Regions from separate parts of the Actinomadura sp. 9N215 genome, predicted to be linked through region 1. Evidence: riboswitches for the same ligand, from Rfam matches in the RefSeq annotation. Region 1 holds a riboswitch; each other region holds the start of a gene.
What was found. A riboswitch is a leader RNA that binds a small molecule or an ion and turns the genes downstream of it on or off. The one in region 1 is predicted to bind cobalamin.
Positions count from the first base shown of each region.

Region 2: linked by a shared signal. The riboswitch ahead of ACH34T_RS43545 (ABC transporter substrate-binding protein) and the one ahead of ACH34T_RS19305 (ribonucleoside-diphosphate reductase subunit alpha) in region 1 are both predicted to bind cobalamin.
Region 3: linked by a shared signal. The riboswitch ahead of metE (5-methyltetrahydropteroyltriglutamate--homocysteine S-methyltransferase) and the one ahead of ACH34T_RS19305 (ribonucleoside-diphosphate reductase subunit alpha) in region 1 are both predicted to bind cobalamin.
Region 4: linked by a shared signal. The riboswitch ahead of cobN (cobaltochelatase subunit CobN) and the one ahead of ACH34T_RS19305 (ribonucleoside-diphosphate reductase subunit alpha) in region 1 are both predicted to bind cobalamin.

Region 1 covers NZ_JBIRBA010000010.1:264,353-268,265, reverse strand. Annotated here, with positions in the region: gene ACH34T_RS19310 (hypothetical protein) at 17-694, opposite strand; cobalamin riboswitch at 800-1,026, shown strand; gene ACH34T_RS19305 (ribonucleoside-diphosphate reductase subunit alpha) at 1,314-3,590, shown strand; gene ACH34T_RS19300 (ribonucleotide-diphosphate reductase subunit beta) at 3,587-3,913, shown strand, end outside.
Region 2 covers NZ_JBIRBA010000052.1:26,510-30,422, reverse strand. Annotated here, with positions in the region: partial or broken gene ACH34T_RS43550 (ATP-binding protein) at 1-975, opposite strand, end outside; cobalamin riboswitch at 1,127-1,196, opposite strand; cobalamin riboswitch at 1,322-1,521, shown strand; gene ACH34T_RS43545 (ABC transporter substrate-binding protein) at 1,699-2,718, shown strand; gene ACH34T_RS43540 (FecCD family ABC transporter permease) at 2,715-3,806, shown strand; gene ACH34T_RS43535 (ABC transporter ATP-binding protein) at 3,881-3,913, shown strand, end outside.
Region 3 covers NZ_JBIRBA010000003.1:326,123-330,035, forward strand. Annotated here, with positions in the region: gene ACH34T_RS06935 (efflux RND transporter periplasmic adaptor subunit) at 1-459, shown strand, start outside; gene ACH34T_RS06940 (ABC transporter ATP-binding protein) at 456-1,190, shown strand; gene ACH34T_RS06945 (TetR/AcrR family transcriptional regulator) at 1,187-1,777, opposite strand; gene ACH34T_RS06950 (nuclear transport factor 2 family protein) at 1,855-2,283, shown strand; cobalamin riboswitch at 2,369-2,577, shown strand; gene metE (5-methyltetrahydropteroyltriglutamate--homocysteine S-methyltransferase) at 2,704-3,913, shown strand, end outside.
Region 4 covers NZ_JBIRBA010000011.1:3,919-7,831, forward strand. Annotated here, with positions in the region: gene cobN (cobaltochelatase subunit CobN) at 1-1,995, opposite strand, end outside; cobalamin riboswitch at 2,048-2,171, opposite strand; gene ACH34T_RS19415 (precorrin-3B synthase) at 2,295-3,404, shown strand; gene ACH34T_RS19420 (precorrin-8X methylmutase) at 3,401-3,913, shown strand, end outside.

The sequences.
Region 1 (3,913 bases):
GACGTACGGCGCTCGCTCAGCAGTGCGGGAGCGGGTGCGCGAGCGCCCTCGAACGTGACGGGGGACCCCGCCGGACGACCTGGTGCCGCAGCGTCCGGCCGACGGCCATGACGGCGGCCGTCGCCGGTGCCGCGGGGGTGCGCGGCGGAGCCGCGGCGGGTTCGACGGCGAGGAGCGCGAGCAGCAGCCGGATCGGCCGGTCCGCCGCGCCGGCGATCCGCCGGGCCAGCGACCACGCGGCCCGCTCCCCGCGCCGCAGCCACCAGGCCGCGATGAGCGCGGCGACGGTGTGCGCCAGCGTCATCGTCGTGCCGCCCGTGGCGTGCGCGACGGGCATCAGGATGTCCGAGCCCGCCATCGCGGTGGTCTGGTGCATTCCCGCCTGGTGCGCGGTGGCCAGCTCGTGCGAGGCCGCCGCGGGCTGCAGGATCGGCTCGGTGGCGCCGGTGAACAGCGCGTGCAGCGCGAACTGGCCGCCGAGGAGGCCGCCGAGGATCGTCGCCAGCGAGCGTTCGTGTCCCGCGAGCATGAGCGTCACGCCCAGCACGGCGCAGAACCCCGTCAGGACCGCCCACAGGGGGACGACCGTCCCCGAGGCGAGGACGTGCCCGGCGGTCGCCAGCGTGACGCACACGGTGGCGAACACCACCGCGCGCGCGGTTCGGAAGCCCGGTTGCGGGGGACGCGGGGACATGGCGCCACCATCGTCCCACCACCCGCGCCGTCCGGATAGTCGCCCCCGGAATCTTGCCGACACGCCCAACATCTTGGGGTGATGCAAAGATCGTCAACTACATGTAGGGTTCAATCCCGTGCTGGTTCGCCCCCGCCGCTGGTCGGCGGGGGCGTCGTAAGAGGGAACCCGGTGTGAATCCGGGACTGCCCCGCAGCGGTGAGCGGGAACGACCGCCGTCATCACGCACTGGGCCGGAATCCACCGGCCCGGGAAGCGACGGCCAGTAGGACGCTTCTTCCAGGAAGCGGAGCCCGCGAGTCCGAAGACCTGCCCGCATGAGGAGATCAGGCGACGCGCAGCGGAGCTCTCGCGGAGCGAGCATCGCCTGACCGACTTCTTCGGGGGTCTGGGGGTCGTCCCCCAGGCCCACACGTCCAGGCCTCGCGGGTGGGTCGGGGGCGGAGCGCCGCGTGCCCGTGGTCGGGCCGCCGGCGTCCCGTTCGCATGCCGTCCGCGGGGCGGCTGCGAGGGGAGAGAGCACGTGACACAGGACCTGGCCGTACGGGCGGAACCGTCCGAAACGGCGTCCGCGGAGATCGCTGGGGTCGTTGCGGAGGTTGAGGCGGCTTGTTGCGGGGTGCCGGACGTTGAGGCGGGACGGGTGCTGGCCGCCGTCCGCACGGGTTCCGGTGGCGGCGTGGGCGGGCTGACAGCGGCGGCGCTGCGCGACCTGGCGATCGGCGAGGCGAGCGCGCTGGTGCCCGCCGAACCCGGATATTCCAAGGTCGCGGCGCGGCTGCTCGGTGTGCGGATCCGGGAGGAGGCGGCGTCGGCGGGGGTCCGGACGTTCGCCGACTCGGTCGCCGCCGCGCATCGGGAGGGCCTTCTGGCGGACGCTCCGGCCGCATTCGTCGCCGAGCACGCGTCCGCGCTCAACGCTCTCGTCGACGAGTCTGCGGACGACCGTTTCGAGTACTTCGGGCTCCGGACGCTCTATGACCGCTATCTGCTCAGGCATCCGCGGTCACGGCTCGTCCTCGAACGTCCGCAGCATTTCCTCCTGCGCGTCGCGTGCGGGCTGTCCGACGGCGTGGACGAGGCCGCCGAGCTGTACGGGCTGCTCAGCACGCTGTCGTATCTGCCCAGCTCACCGACGTTGTTCAATTCCGCGGCCCGCCGCCCGCAGCTCTCGTCCTGCTTCCTGCTCGACTCGCCGCGCGACGAACTGGAGTCGATCTACGAGCGGTACGGGCAGGTGGCGCGGCTCAGCAAGTACGCGGGCGGCATCGGGATCTCGTGGACGAAGGTGCGGTCGCGGGGCTCGCTGATCCGCGGCACCAACGGGCACTCCAACGGGATCGTGCCTTGGCTGCGCACGCTCGACTCGTCCGTCGCGGCCGTCAACCAGGGCGGACGCCGGAAGGGCGCGGCCTGCGTGTACCTGGAGCCGTGGCACGCGGACGTCGAAGAGTTCCTGGAGCTGCGCGACAACACGGGCGAGGACGCGCGCCGCACCCACAACCTGAACCTGGCCAACTGGATCCCGGACGAGTTCATGCGCCGCGTCGAACAGGACAAGACGTGGTCGCTGTTCGACCCGAAGGAGGTCCCCGAACTGGCCGACCTGTGGGGCGACGCGTTCGACGAGGCGTACCGGGCGGCGGAGCGGGCGGGACGGTTCGTCCGGCAGGTCCCGGCCCGCAAGCTGTACGGGCGGATGATGCGGACGCTCGCCGAGACGGGCAACGGCTGGATGACGTTCAAGGACGCCGCCAACCGCGCCTGCAACCAGACCGCTGACCCAGGTCAGACCGTCCACCTGTCGAACCTGTGCACGGAGATTCTGGAGGTGACGAGCGACGGCGAAGCGGCCGTGTGCAACCTCGGATCGGTGAACCTCGCCGCGCACGTCGAGCCGTCCGGGATGGACTGGGAGCGGCTGCGCGCCACCGTCCGCACGGCCGTCCGTTTCCTTGACCGGACGATCGACCGCGGTTTCTACCCGACGCCCGAGGCGGAGGCGGCGAACAGCAAATGGCGGCCGGTCGGCCTGGGCGTGATGGGCCTCGCGGACGTCTTCTTCACGCTCCGCCTGCCGTTCGACTCCGCCGAGGCGCGGGCACTGTCGACGCGCATCTCGGAGGAGATCGCGCTGGCGGCCTACGAGGCGTCAGCCGATCTGGCCGCCGTCCACGGCCCGCTGCCCGCCTACGACCGGACGCGCACCGCCCGCGGCCAGCTCCACCTCGACCATTTCCCGGACGCCGCGCCGACCCGCCGCGTCGAATGGGAGCGGGTCCGGGCGCGCGTCGCCGAGGTCGGGCTCCGCAACTCGCTGCTGATCGCGATCGCGCCGACCGCGACGATCGCGTCCATCGCGGGGTGCTACGAGTGCATCGAGCCGCAGGTGTCCAACCTGTTCAAGCGGGAGACGCTGTCCGGCGAGTTCCTGCAGATCAACGGCTACCTGGTGGACGACCTGAAGGCGCTCGGGCGGTGGACTCCGGCCGTCCGGGAGGCGATCAAGAAGGCGAACGGGTCCGTCCAGGGCCTCGCCGACCTGCCGGACGAGCTGCTGGCCCTCTACCGGACGGCCTGGGAACTGCCGCAGAAGGCGCTGATCGACCTCGCCGCCGCCCGGACCCCGTACATCGACCAGTCCCACTCGCTGAACCTGTTCATGGAGACGCCGACCATCGGCAAGCTCTCCTCGATGTACGCCTACGCGTGGCGAAGCGGCCTCAAGACCACGTACTACCTGCGCTCCCGCCCAGCCACCCGAATCACCCAAACCACGATCACCGACACAACGCCCGCACAGGCCCCGGTCGCGGGGACGACGGTTGCGGAGGCCACGGTCGCGGCGGCTGTGTGTTCGCTGGAGAATCCTGAGACCTGCGAGGCGTGCCAGTGAGCGCGGCGGTGGAAGGGGCGCGGGCCCTGCTGCTCGACCCGGGCATGGACCTGACGCTGCGGCCCATGCGCTATCCCGACTTCTACGAGCGCTACCGCGCCGCGATCCGCAACACCTGGACGGTCGAGGAGGTCGATCTCGCGTCCGATCTCGTGGACCTCGCGCGCCTGACGCCCGCCGAAGTGCACCTGGTCAACCGGCTCGTCGCGTTCTTCGCCACCGGCGACTCGATCGTGGCGAACAACCTGGTGCTCAACCTGTACAAGCACGTCAACGCCCCGGAGGCGCGGCTGTACCTGTCGCGGCAGCTTTATGAGGAGGCC
Region 2 (3,913 bases), on a different contig from region 1:
GTCGAACGGGTCGCGGCGGCGGCGATGCGGCAGCGCCAGCCGGGCGGCCGCGCGGACGTCGTCCGCCGCCACCTCGTCGCGGCCGTGCCAGGCGGCGTGCGCGAGCGCGGCGTTCGCCGTGACGATGTCGGCGCGCAGGCCGTCCACCTCGAACCCGGCGCAGACCGCCGCGATCTGCTCCAGCCGCTCGTCCGGCAGCCGGACGCCCGCCAGCCGCTCCCGCGCCGCCGAGATGCGCCCGGCGAGCGCGGACTCCTCGGCGGCCCAGCGCGCCGCGAACCCCGCCGGGTCGGCGTCGAACGCCAGCCGCCGCCGGACGACCTCGGCGCGCTCCCTCGGCTCCCGCGACGCCCGCACCTCGACCGTCAGCCCGAACCGGTCGAGCAGCTGCGGGCGCAGCTCGCCCTCCTCGGGGTTCATCGTCCCGACCAGCAGGAACCGCGCCGCGTGCCGGACCGACACCGACTCCCGCTCGACGTAGCAGGTGCCGAGCGCGGCCGCGTCCAGGAGCAGGTCGACGAGGTGGTCGTGCAGCAGGTTCACCTCGTCCACGTACAGGACGCCGCGGTGCGCCGCCGCGAGCAGCCCCGGCTCGAACGCCTTGACGCCCTCGGTCAGCGCCCGTTCCACATCCAGCGACCCGGCGACCCGGTCCTCCGACGCGCCGACCGGCAGCTCCACCAGCGCGGACGGCCGCCGCAGCGCCGGCGCGCCGGGGCCGTGCGGGCCGTCCGGGCAGGACGGGTCGGGCGCGGCCGGATCGCAGGCGAACCGGCAGCCCGCCACCGTGTCCACGGCGGGGAGCTGCGCGGCGAGCGCGCGGACGACCGTCGACTTGGCGGTGCCCTTCTCCCCGCGCACCAGTACGCCGCCGACCCGCGGGGAGACGGCGTTGAGCAGCAGGGCCAGCTTCAGGTCGTCGAGGCCGACGACGGCGGTGAACGGATAGGCGTCGTTCAGGCGGCCGTCGTCCATCAGGACGAGGGGGCCGGGCCGCGGCGCGGAGACCGCAAGCGGCCACCGGCCGATCCGGGAATCGGAGCACGAGCAGGAGCCGGCGGCGAACTCACGGGTACCTCCATAAGGGATCTTGCGCGTCCCGGACGATGAGGTCGCGGTGGTCCGAGTGACCTGGCTCCCGGGCTCACCGACCCGGATACAGTGGCGCGTCCGCACCGGCCTCTCACCGGATTTCCCTCGGACAACCGCGGAACAGGGGGACGGTACGGTCTCGCTCCCGCGGCTGTCAAGATCACACGTGCCCAGGTCAAGGGCCGCGACAGGTAACACTTTCATCCCCATTGTCATGAATTATTGCGACTTCCTTGCAACTACGACGTGTGTCACCATGTGCGGTGTAGGCGATGGCGGACGAGGAAGCCGGTGCGATTCCGGCGCGGTCCCGCCACTGTGATCGGCGAGCGGATCCCGACGACGCCACTGCCCGTGCGAGCGGGCGGGAAGGCCGGGACGAGCATCGACCCGAGAGCCAGGAGACTCACGCGGTCGCCTCCTCGACTGGACTGGGGCGGATCTCCCCAGAGAGGAGAGGGCTTCATGCCCAGGGGCTCAACACGCCCGGCGTCACGGGATTCGACACGCCCGGCGCCGCGCCGTCCGACTGCACGCCGTCCGACCGCACGCCGGGCCGCCGCGACGACCGCCGCTTTCCGTACCCGTATCCGGGCGCGGGCGTCGGTGCTGCTCGTCGCGGTGCTGCTGATCGCCGGATGCGGCGGGGACACGGGGCGCGCCGGAGACGGTCGCGCGGGCGCGGCTCCGCCCGGCTTCCCGGTGACCGTGACCAACTGCGGGGTGACGACCGTCTACCAGCGGCCGCCGCGGCGCGCGGTGTCGCTGAACCAGCACGCGACCGAGGTGATGCTCGCCCTCGGCCTGGAGAGGTCGATGGCCGGGACGGGCTACCTCGACGACCGGATCCTGCCGGAGTTCCAGGCCGCCTACGACCGGGTGAAGGTGCTGTCCAAGGAGTACCCCTCCTACGAGACGCTGCTCGCGGCCGAGCCCGACTTCGTCTACGGCGGATGGGCCAGCACGTTCGAGGAGAAGGAGGGCCGCGGCCGGGCCACCTTGAAGAAGGCCGGGATCGACACCCACCTCAACGTCGAGGAGTGCCCCAAGGGCCCGGTGACCATGGCCACGGTCGACGAGGAGATCCGGACCATCGCCAAGATCTTCGGCGTGCCGGACCGGGCCGAGCGGCGCATCGCCGCGCTGCGCGCCGTCCTGGACCGGGTCAAGGCGCGGCTCGCCGCCCCCGCTCCCGCCGCGACGCCGGTCAAGGTCGCCGTCTACGACAGCGGCGACAAGACCGTGCTCACCGCGGGCGGCGCGGGCATCGGCGACGAGATCATCCGGCTGGCGGGCGGGACCAACCTGTTCTCCGACGTGCGCAAGGCCTACGGGGACGTCTCGTTCGAGCAGCTGGCCGCGCGGGCGCCCGAGGTCATCGTCATCTACGACTACGGCGACCGGTCCGCCGAGGACAAGAAGAGATTCCTGCTGTCCAACCCCGCGTTGAAGGACGTTCCCGCCGTCAGGAACGAACGGTTCGCGGTCCTGCCGCTGTCGTCCACGGTGACCGGCGTCCGGGCGGCCGGAGCGGTCGAGTCGCTCGCCCGCCAGCTGCACCCGGCGCGGTTCCCGGGGGGTGCGGTGGGACGTCCGTCAACAACGACGACGGCGAGTCCCACATGACCGGCGTTGCCGAGCCTCGCGTCTCCGGCGGACGGACGGCGGTCGCCGCCGCCCCCCGGCGCCGCGTCCGCCTTCCCTATCCGCTGGTCCTGGCGCTGTTCGGCGCGCTGGTGCTGGTGGCGGGCACGGCGGGGATCGCCGCGGGCTCGGTGCGGATCCCGCCGGGCCAGGTGTGGGGCATCCTGCTCCACCAGGTGCATCCCGCGCTGGCCGACCCGGTCTGGTCGCCGGTCCGCGAGACGATCGTGATGGACGTCCGGCTGCCCCGGGTGCTGCTCTGCGCGGTGGTCGGGGCGGGCCTGTCGGTCTGCGGGATGGTCCTGCAGGCCGTGGTCCGCAACCCGCTGGCCGACCCGATGCTGCTGGGCGTGTCCTCGGGCGCGATGGTCGGCGCGGTGCTCGTGGTGGTGTTCCCGGTCGCGTGGTTCGGAATCTTCTCGATGCCGCTGGCCGCCTTCGCGGGCGCGCTGCTGGCCCTGGTGCTGGTGTACTTCCTGGCGCGCTCCGGCGGCCGGATGACCACGGTGCGGCTGATCCTCGCGGGCGTGGCCACCGCCGAGGTGCTCACGGCGGTCGCGAGCTACCTGGTCATCACGTCCGACGACCCCCGCGCCGCCGAGTCGGCGCTGCGCTGGATGCTCGGCGGCCTGGCCGGCACCACCTGGACGCTGCTGTGGATCCCCGCCGCCGTGGTGCTCGCGGGCACGGCGGTCCTGCTCGGCCTGTCCCGTCCCCTCAACCTGCTGCTGGCCGGGGAGGAGGCCGCCACGGCCCTCGGACTGGACGTGCACCGCTTCCGCGGGGCGCTGTTCACGCTGGTCGCCCTGATGACCGGCGCGATCGTCGCGGTCAGCGGCTCGATCGGGTTCGTCGGGCTGATCATGCCGCACGCGGTGCGGCTGCTCGTCGGCGCCGACCACCGCCGCGCCCTGCCCGCCGCGGCGCTGCTGGGCGCCGGGTTCCTGGTCGTCGCCGATCTGGCGGCGCGGACCCTGATCAGTCCCGAGGAGATCCCCGTCGGGATCCTCACCGCGCTGGTCGGCGGCCCCTTCTTCCTTTTCCTGATGAGGCGGAAGGCGGTCCGATGACCGCAGCGAAGCGAGGATCTTCGGGCCGCCTCTTCCGGGGGGCTGGGGGTCGCCCCCCGGAGAGGCAGGGCCCGGTGACCACGGACGCGGTGACCGCGTCCCGGGCC
Region 3 (3,913 bases), on a different contig from region 1:
TGCCGCCTGCTGGCCTACGGCGCCGGGGTCTCGAACACGGCCCCGAGCGGACAGCCCGAGGACCCTTCCGGCGAAGGCACGCAGGGCGGATCCGGTGGAGGCGGCGGTGACAACGTCGAGGTGACCTGCCGGATCCCCCGCCGCCAGAAGGTCTTCGCCGGCATCCGAGGCAAGATGGCCATCACCACCGACTCGGTGACCGACGCGGTCGTGATCCCGCTGTCGGCCGTCCTCGGTGAGGCGTCCAAGGGCAAGGTGACGGTGGTCGGCGGCAACGGCGAGCGCGAGGTACGTGACGTCGGCCTCGGCATCAACGACGGCAAACGCGTCGAGATCGTGGACGGCCTGGAGCCCGGCGACAAGATCCTCGACCGGGCCCCGGACAACGCCGCGTTCGACGTGCCCGCCCCGCCCCAGGAGGGCGGCGGCGGCCCCGAGGCCCCGGTGGGCGGCTCGTGAGCGCGGTCACTCCGGAGTCCGGCGACGTCCGCGTGGCGGAGGCGCAGGAGCCCGTCCTGGAGGTCAGCGGCATCACCAAGCGGTTCAGGCTGCGCCGCCGCAAGGAACCGCTGACCGTCCTGGAGGACGTGTCGCTGACCGTCCGTCCCGGCGCGACGGCCGCGATCGTCGGGCTCTCCGGCGCGGGCAAGTCCACGCTCCTCAACATCCTCGGCCTGCTGGAGAGCCCGGACGCCGGGACCGTCCGGATGTACGGCCGGGAGACCACCACCCTGCGCGAACGCGAACGCGCCCAGCTCCGCGGCGAGACGATCGGCTTCGTGTTCCAGCAGCTCAACCTCCTGCAACGGCGCACCGCCCGCCAGCAGGTGGCGGCCCCGCTCCTTTACGCGGGCGGCCGGCGCCTGCGCCGCCGCTACGAACTGGCCGACGAGACGCTCCGCCGCGTCGGCCTGGGCGAACGCCTGCACGCCACCCAGGCCAGCCTCTCGGGCGGCGAACAGCAGCGCGTCGCGATAGCCCGCGCCATCATCCGCGACCCCCGCCTGATCCTCGCCGACGAGCCCACCGGCTCCCTCGACCCGGTCACGGCGGGCCAGGTCATGGACCTCCTCTTCGACCAGGCCCGCGCCGACGACCGCGCCCTCATCCTGGTCACCCACGACCACACCCTCGCCCGCCGCGCCGACACGGTCTACGTCCTGGAGAACAGCACCCTCACCCCTGCCTAAGGAAGGCGCGATGTGCGTTCGTCGCCGCCGGGGGCGAGGCCGTCGAAGATGATTCCGAGCGCGCGGGCGCGGACCGGCTCGTCGAGGCGAAGGTGCGCGGACGCCCGTGAGACGCCGACGAGGAGCGCGTAGACCTCGTCGAGGCCGACGTCCGCGCGGACCGCCCCGGCGTCCTGCGCGCGTCCGAGCAGGACGCCGACCGCCTTGCGCAGGTCACGCGGCCCCTGCGCCGCCCTGCCCGCGGCGTCGCCACCGGCGTCGGTGAACGCCTCGACGATGGCGAGTTTGCCCGCTGCGTCGTCCACGAGCCGGGAGAAGAAATCGAAGAACGCCTGACCCGCATCGGCTGATTCGGCAAGGCTTTGCGCTCGCCCGCACAGGCCGTCGAAATGTTTGACCAGGACGGCCTCCAGCAGGGCCCGCTTGGTCGGGAAATGGCGGAAGACGGTCGCGATGCCGACCCCGGCGAGCCGCGCGACCTCTTCCGTGGAGGCCGCTGAACCGCCCCTGCCGAAGACCTCCTCCGCCACCTCCAGGATCCGGGCCCGGTTGTCGCGGGCGTCGGCGCGCATGGGTTCCATTGACATCCGAAGTCTCCACTTCGTATATTCGGAGTCTCCACTTCGGTCCGTTTCGGAAGCCTACCGTGTCAGCAGGAGGCATCATGGCGCTCACTCCCCGCGAAGTGTTCCTGAAACTCGTGTGGGGGGTCTCCGAAGGGCGTTGGGACGAGCTGCCCGAGCTGTACGCGGACCAGACCCGCGTCGAGCATCCCTTCTCACCGTCCGAGAGCGAGCCGATGCGCACCCGCGACGACCTGCGCAAACACTTCTCGGCCGGAAAGAGCCTCCCGCCCATCCGCCAGGAGCCCGCCAACATCACCGTGCACGAGACCGCCGACCCGGAAGTGATCGTCGCCGAATTCGAATACCGGGGGACGACCGAAAGCGGTGAACCGTTCCGGGTCCCCTGCATCTTCGTGCTCCGCGTCCGGGACGGAAAGATCATCGCCTCCCGGGACTACATCGACCACATTTCCTCGGCCCGCCGCCGCGGCGCACTCGACGAATTCATCGACGCCATCCGAGCGTGACCGGCCGCCGACAAAGGTCGCGACCAAGGTGCGGCCCCGACACGTGCAGCACCCGACACGTGCGGCAGCCGACCGGCCCGCCGGTAGACTCCGGGTCGCGGACGGTTCACTCGGCTTCGAGTGTCGTAAGAGGGAACCCGGTGCGAATCCGGGACTGCCCCGCAGCGGTGAGTGGGAACGACCGCCGTCAAAAGCACTGGGCCTGACGGCCTGGGAAGCGACGGTTAGTAGGACGCTTCTTCCGGGAAGCGATGCCCACGAGTCCGAAGACCTGCCTCCGCCCGCGCGCCGCCCGGCGCGCGGTGGTGCGCGGCCTCGCGGGAAGGCCGGGCGGCGCGCGTCCCTTCGTGCGCTTCTCCGCGCGATCCGTCGCGTGCCCCTCCCCGCGCGGCCGCCTGTGGCACAGCGAGGGAAGCCGCCATGAACACGACGATCCTCGGATATCCCCGAATCGGGGCCAACCGGGAACTGAAGGTCGCCACCGAGGACTACTGGGCCGGACGCGCCGACGCCGGCGCGCTCGCCAGGACGGGCGCCGAGCTGCGCGCGAACGTCTGGACGAGCCTGCGCGACGCAGGTCTGGACGCGATCCCGTCCAACACGTTCTCCTTCTACGACCAGGTGCTCGACACGAGCGTGCTGGTCGACGCCGTCCCCGACCGGTACCGCCACCTCACGGGGCTCGACCGGTACTTCGCGATGGCGCGCGGCGTGCAGGACGTCCCGCCGCTGGAGATGACGAAGTGGTTCGACACGAACTACCACTACATCGTCCCCGAGCTGGGTCCGGACACGCGGTTCCGGCTGGCGGACGGCTCCGCGGCCAAGCCGCTGGTCGAATACCGGGAGGCAAAAGCGCTCGGGATCGAGACGCGCCCGGTGCTGGTCGGCCCGCTCACCTACTTCCTGCTAGCCAAGCCCGCCCCGGACGCGCCAGACGGGTTCCGGCCGCTCGACCTCCTCGACGGCCTCATCGACGTGTACGCCGAGGTCCTGGAGCGGCTGGCCGGGTCGGGGGCCGCGTGGGTGCAGCTCGACGAGCCCGCCCTCGTCGCCGACCGCAACGAGGACGAGATCGCCGCGCTCGCCCGCGCGTACGCGCGGCTTGGCCGCCTGACGAGCAGGCCGCGGCTGATGGTCGCCACGTACTTCGGCACGATCGGCGCGGACGCGCTCCGCGCCCTGGCCGGGAGCCGCGTTGAGGCGATCGGCCTCGACTTCGTGGCGGGGCCCGACAACCTCGACGTCCTCGCGTCGATGGGTGGGCTGCCGCGCAAGACGCTCGTGGCGGGAGTGGTCGACGGACGGAACGTATGGCGCGCCGACCAGCGCCACGCCAAGACCACCTGCGCGTCACTGCTCGGGCTCGTCGACCAGGTCGTGGTGAGCACGTCCTGCTCCTTGTTGCACGTCCCCATCGATCTGGACGCCGAGGCATCGATGGATCCGGACCTCCGGGGGCGGCTCGCGTTCGCCCGGCAGAAGGTCGCGGAGGTCGTCGCGGTCGGTCGGGCGCTGACCGAGGACGTGCCCGCTCCGGCCGAGGCCCCGGCACCGCCCGCCGGTGTCGACCACGGCGTCCGTGCCCGGCTGGACTCTCTCGGTGACAGCGCGGGGCGTGGCCACCGCG
Region 4 (3,913 bases), on a different contig from region 1:
GACGTGCAGGCCGTCGCGGATCTGCGCGTCCTTCACCTCGCACAGCCAGCCGTCCACGTGCAGGACGAAGTCGTCGAACTCGGCGTCGTGGGGACGATCGTCCAGGCCGAGGTCGTGGTCGAGCTTCGCGGCCTGGATGAGCGTCCAGATCTGGGCGCGGATCGCGGGCAGCTTCGCCGGGTCCATCGCGGCGATGGTGGCGTGCTCGTCCAGGAGCTGTTCGAGGCGGGCGATGTCGCCGTAGGTCTCGGCGCGGGCCATCGGCGGGACCATGTGGTCCACGAGCACGGCGTGCGCGCGGCGCTTGGCCTGCGTGCCCTCGCCGGGGTCGTTGACGAGGAACGGGTAGACCAGCGGGACGTCGCCGAGCGCCGCGTCGGTGCCGCACGACGCCGACATGCCCGCCGCCTTGCCGGGCAGCCATTCCAGGTTGCCGTGCTTGCCGACGTGCACGATCGCGTGCGCGCCGAACTCGTCCGACAGCCAGCGGTAGGCGGCCAGGTAGTGGTGGCTCGGCGGCAGGTCGGGATCGTGGTAGATCGCGATGGGGTTCTGCCCGAACCCGCGCGGCGGCTGCACCATGACGACGACGTTCCCGGCGCGGAGCGCGGCGAGGACGATGTCGCCGTCCTGGACGAACAGCCTCCCGGGCGGCGGGCCCCAGTGCCGCTCCATCTCGTCCCGCAGATCCTGCGGGAGGGTGCGGTACCAGCGCTCGTAGGACGCGGCGGAGATCCGGACGGGGTTGCCCGCGAGCTGCTCCTCGGTGAGCCAGTCCTCGTCCTGCCCGCCCGCCGCGATCAGCGCGTGGACGAGCGCGTCCCCGTCCTGCTCGGCGACGCCGGGGAAGCCGTCGCCGAGGTCGTATCCGGCGCCATCGAGCCGGGCCAGGAGCCGGACGGTGCTCGCCGGGGTGTCCAGCCCGACGGCGTTGCCGACGCGGGAGTGCTTCGTCGGGTACGCCGACAGCATCACGACCAGGCGCCGCCCGGCGGTCGGCGTGTGCCGCAGGCGGCCGTGCCGGACGGCGATGCCCGCGACCCGGGCCGCGCGCTCGGGGTCGGCGGCGTAGACGGTCAGGCCGTCCTCGCCGGTCTCCTTGAACGAGAACGGGACGGTGATGATCCGTCCGTCGAACTCGGGGATGGCGACCTGCGACGCGGCGTCGAGCGGGGACAGGCCGTCGTCGCTCGCCTCCCAGTCGGCCCGGGGCATGGTGAGGCAGAGGCCCTGCAGGATCGGGACGTCCAGTTCGGCGAGGGCGCCGACGTCCCACGCCTCGTCGTCGCCGCCCGCCCCGGCCGTCGCGGGCCGCGACCCGCCCGCCGCGAGGACGGTCACGACCAGCGCGTCCGCTTCGCGGAGCGTGTCGAGCAGCGCGGGTTCCGCCGTGCGCAGCGAGGAGCAGAACACCGGCAGCGCCCGTCCGCCCGCGTCCTCCACGGCGGTGCACAGCGCCTCGACGAAGCCGGTGTTCCCGGCCACGTGATGCGCGCGGTAGTACAGGACCCCGACCACAGGGCCTTCGGAGGCGCGGGGCTCACGCTCCAGCCGTCCCCACGTGGGGGTGGGCTGCGGCGGCGCGAACCCGCGGCCGGTCAGCAGCACGGTGTCGCACAGGAAGGCGTGCAGCTCGGTCAGGTTCGCGGGGCCGCCGTGCGCGAGGTAGGCGTGCGAGTCGGCGCACACGCCGCCGCTCACCGTGGAGAGCTCCATCAGCTCCGCGTCAGGCGCCTGCTCACCGCCGAGCACGACCACCGGCCGCGGGCCCGCCAGCAGGGCGTCCAGGCCGTCCTCCCAGGCGCGCCGCCCGCCGAGCAGCCGGACGACGACGAGATCGGCGCCCTCGACCAGGTCGGGCAGGTCGTCCACGGCGAGCCGCGCGGGGTTGCCGAGGCGGTAGGCGGCCCCGGACGCGCGGGCGCTCAGCAGATCGGTGTCGGACGTCGAGAGCAGCAGGACGATGCGCTCCTGCGCGGACGTGTCGGCGGACACGGCGGATCCTCCCCTGGGGTCCTCGCCCCGGTCGCGGGTGTCACGACGGCTGGAGTGTCCTGGCTTCCGGATCGGCGCTCGCCCCGGCCTTCCCGTCCCTGCGGACAGTGGCCGTGTGCGGGGTTCGCTCCCCGGTGACAGTGGCGGGACCGCGCCGGATTCCCACCGGCTTCCTCCACTGCCGTCGTCGATCAGAAGCGTACGGCAGCGCGGGCCGCCCGCAAACAGTGGCCGAGCGGAGCTCGTCCTTTGACCGGCGGCGGGCGGGGGACGGGAGGACGGGGGTTAACATCCTCATCGTGCCGAATGTCCAAGCGATGGGGAGGTCGCGTGCCGACGCGTGCCCCGGGACGCTGCAAACTCACGACGCCGCGGACGGCCCGCTGGCGCGCGTCCGCGTCCCCGGCGGTGCGGTGACGTCCGCGCAGCTCAGGACGCTCGGCGCCGCCGCCCGCGAGCTGGGCCTCGACGTCATCGAGCTGACATCCCGAGGCAACCTCCAGCTGCGCGGAGTGCGCGACCCGGCGGCGCTCGCGGAACGGGTCGCGGCCGCGGGACTGCTTCCGTCGCCCGCGCACGAGCGGGCGCGCAACATCGTCGCCTCGCCTCTCGGCGGACGCGGGAGGCACGGCGTCCTCGGCACGGATCCGCTGGTCGCGGAACTCGACCTCGCGCTGTGCGCGCGTCCACGGCTGGCCGGGCTCCCGGGCCGGTTCCTGTTCGCGCTGGACGACGGCACCGGCGACGTCGCGTCCCTGAACGCCGACCTGACGCTGACTCCCCATGGACTGCTCCTGGCCGGAGCCCGCCTCGACCTGCCGTACGAGAACGCCGTGACGGTGCTGGTCGCGGCGGCGGAGGCGTTCCTCGACGTCCGCGGCGACGCGTGGCGGCTGGCGGAGGTGCCGGACGGGGCGCGCCTCGTCGCGGAGCGGCTCGGCGGCAGCCCGGCGGACGGGCCGCGCGTCCCCGAGCCCCCGCCTCCGCATGCCGGGATCATCGACCAGCGGGACGGACGGGTCGCGCTGGAGGCCGTCCCGCCGCTGGGACGGCTGACGGGAGCCCAGGCCGAGACGCTCGCCGAGATCTCCGAGGACGTGCGGATCACGCCGTGGCGCAGCGTCGTCGTCCGGGACCTGACCCGGGCGGGCGCACGTCAGCTCGCGGGACGGCTGGGCGCGGCGGGATTCGCGACCGATCCGGACTCGCCGTGGGTCGGCGTCAGCGCGTGCACGGGCAGCCCCGGCTGCGCGAAGTCGCAAGGCGACGTCCAGGGCGAGGCCCGCCGCTGGGTGGACGCCCTGGACCGCGCACCGGAGACCCGCGTCCACTGGACGGGCTGCGACCGCCGCTGCGGGATGCCCCGCGGCACGGTCGTCCTGAAGACGGCGAGCGGAGCGGAGCGGTGACCGGCTACATCCGCGACGGCGCCGAGATCTACCGGCGGTCGTTCGCGACCATCCGCGCGGAGGCCGACCTGTCCGGCCTGCCGGACGACGTGGCGCGCGTCGCCGTCCGCATGATCCACGCCTGCGGGATGACCGACCTCGTCGACGACCTCGCGTGGTCGCCGGGGGTCGTCGCGAAGGCGCGGGCCGCGCTGCTGGACGGCGCGCCGGTGCTGTGCGACGCGCGGATGGTCGCGTCAGGCATCACCCGGGCGCGGCTGCCCGCGGGCAACGAGATCGTGTGCACGCTCGGCGACCCGCGCGTCCCGGCGCTCGCGGCGCGGCTCGGCACCACCCGCAGCGCGGCGGCCCTCGACCTGTGGCTGGACCGGCTGGACGGCGCGGTCGTCGCGATCGGCAACGCGCCGACCGCGCTGTTCCGGCTGCTGGAGCTGGTCGGGGACGGTGCGGGCCGTCCGGCGGCGGTCCTCGGCGTGCCGGTCGGGTTCATCGGCGCGGCCGAGTCCAAG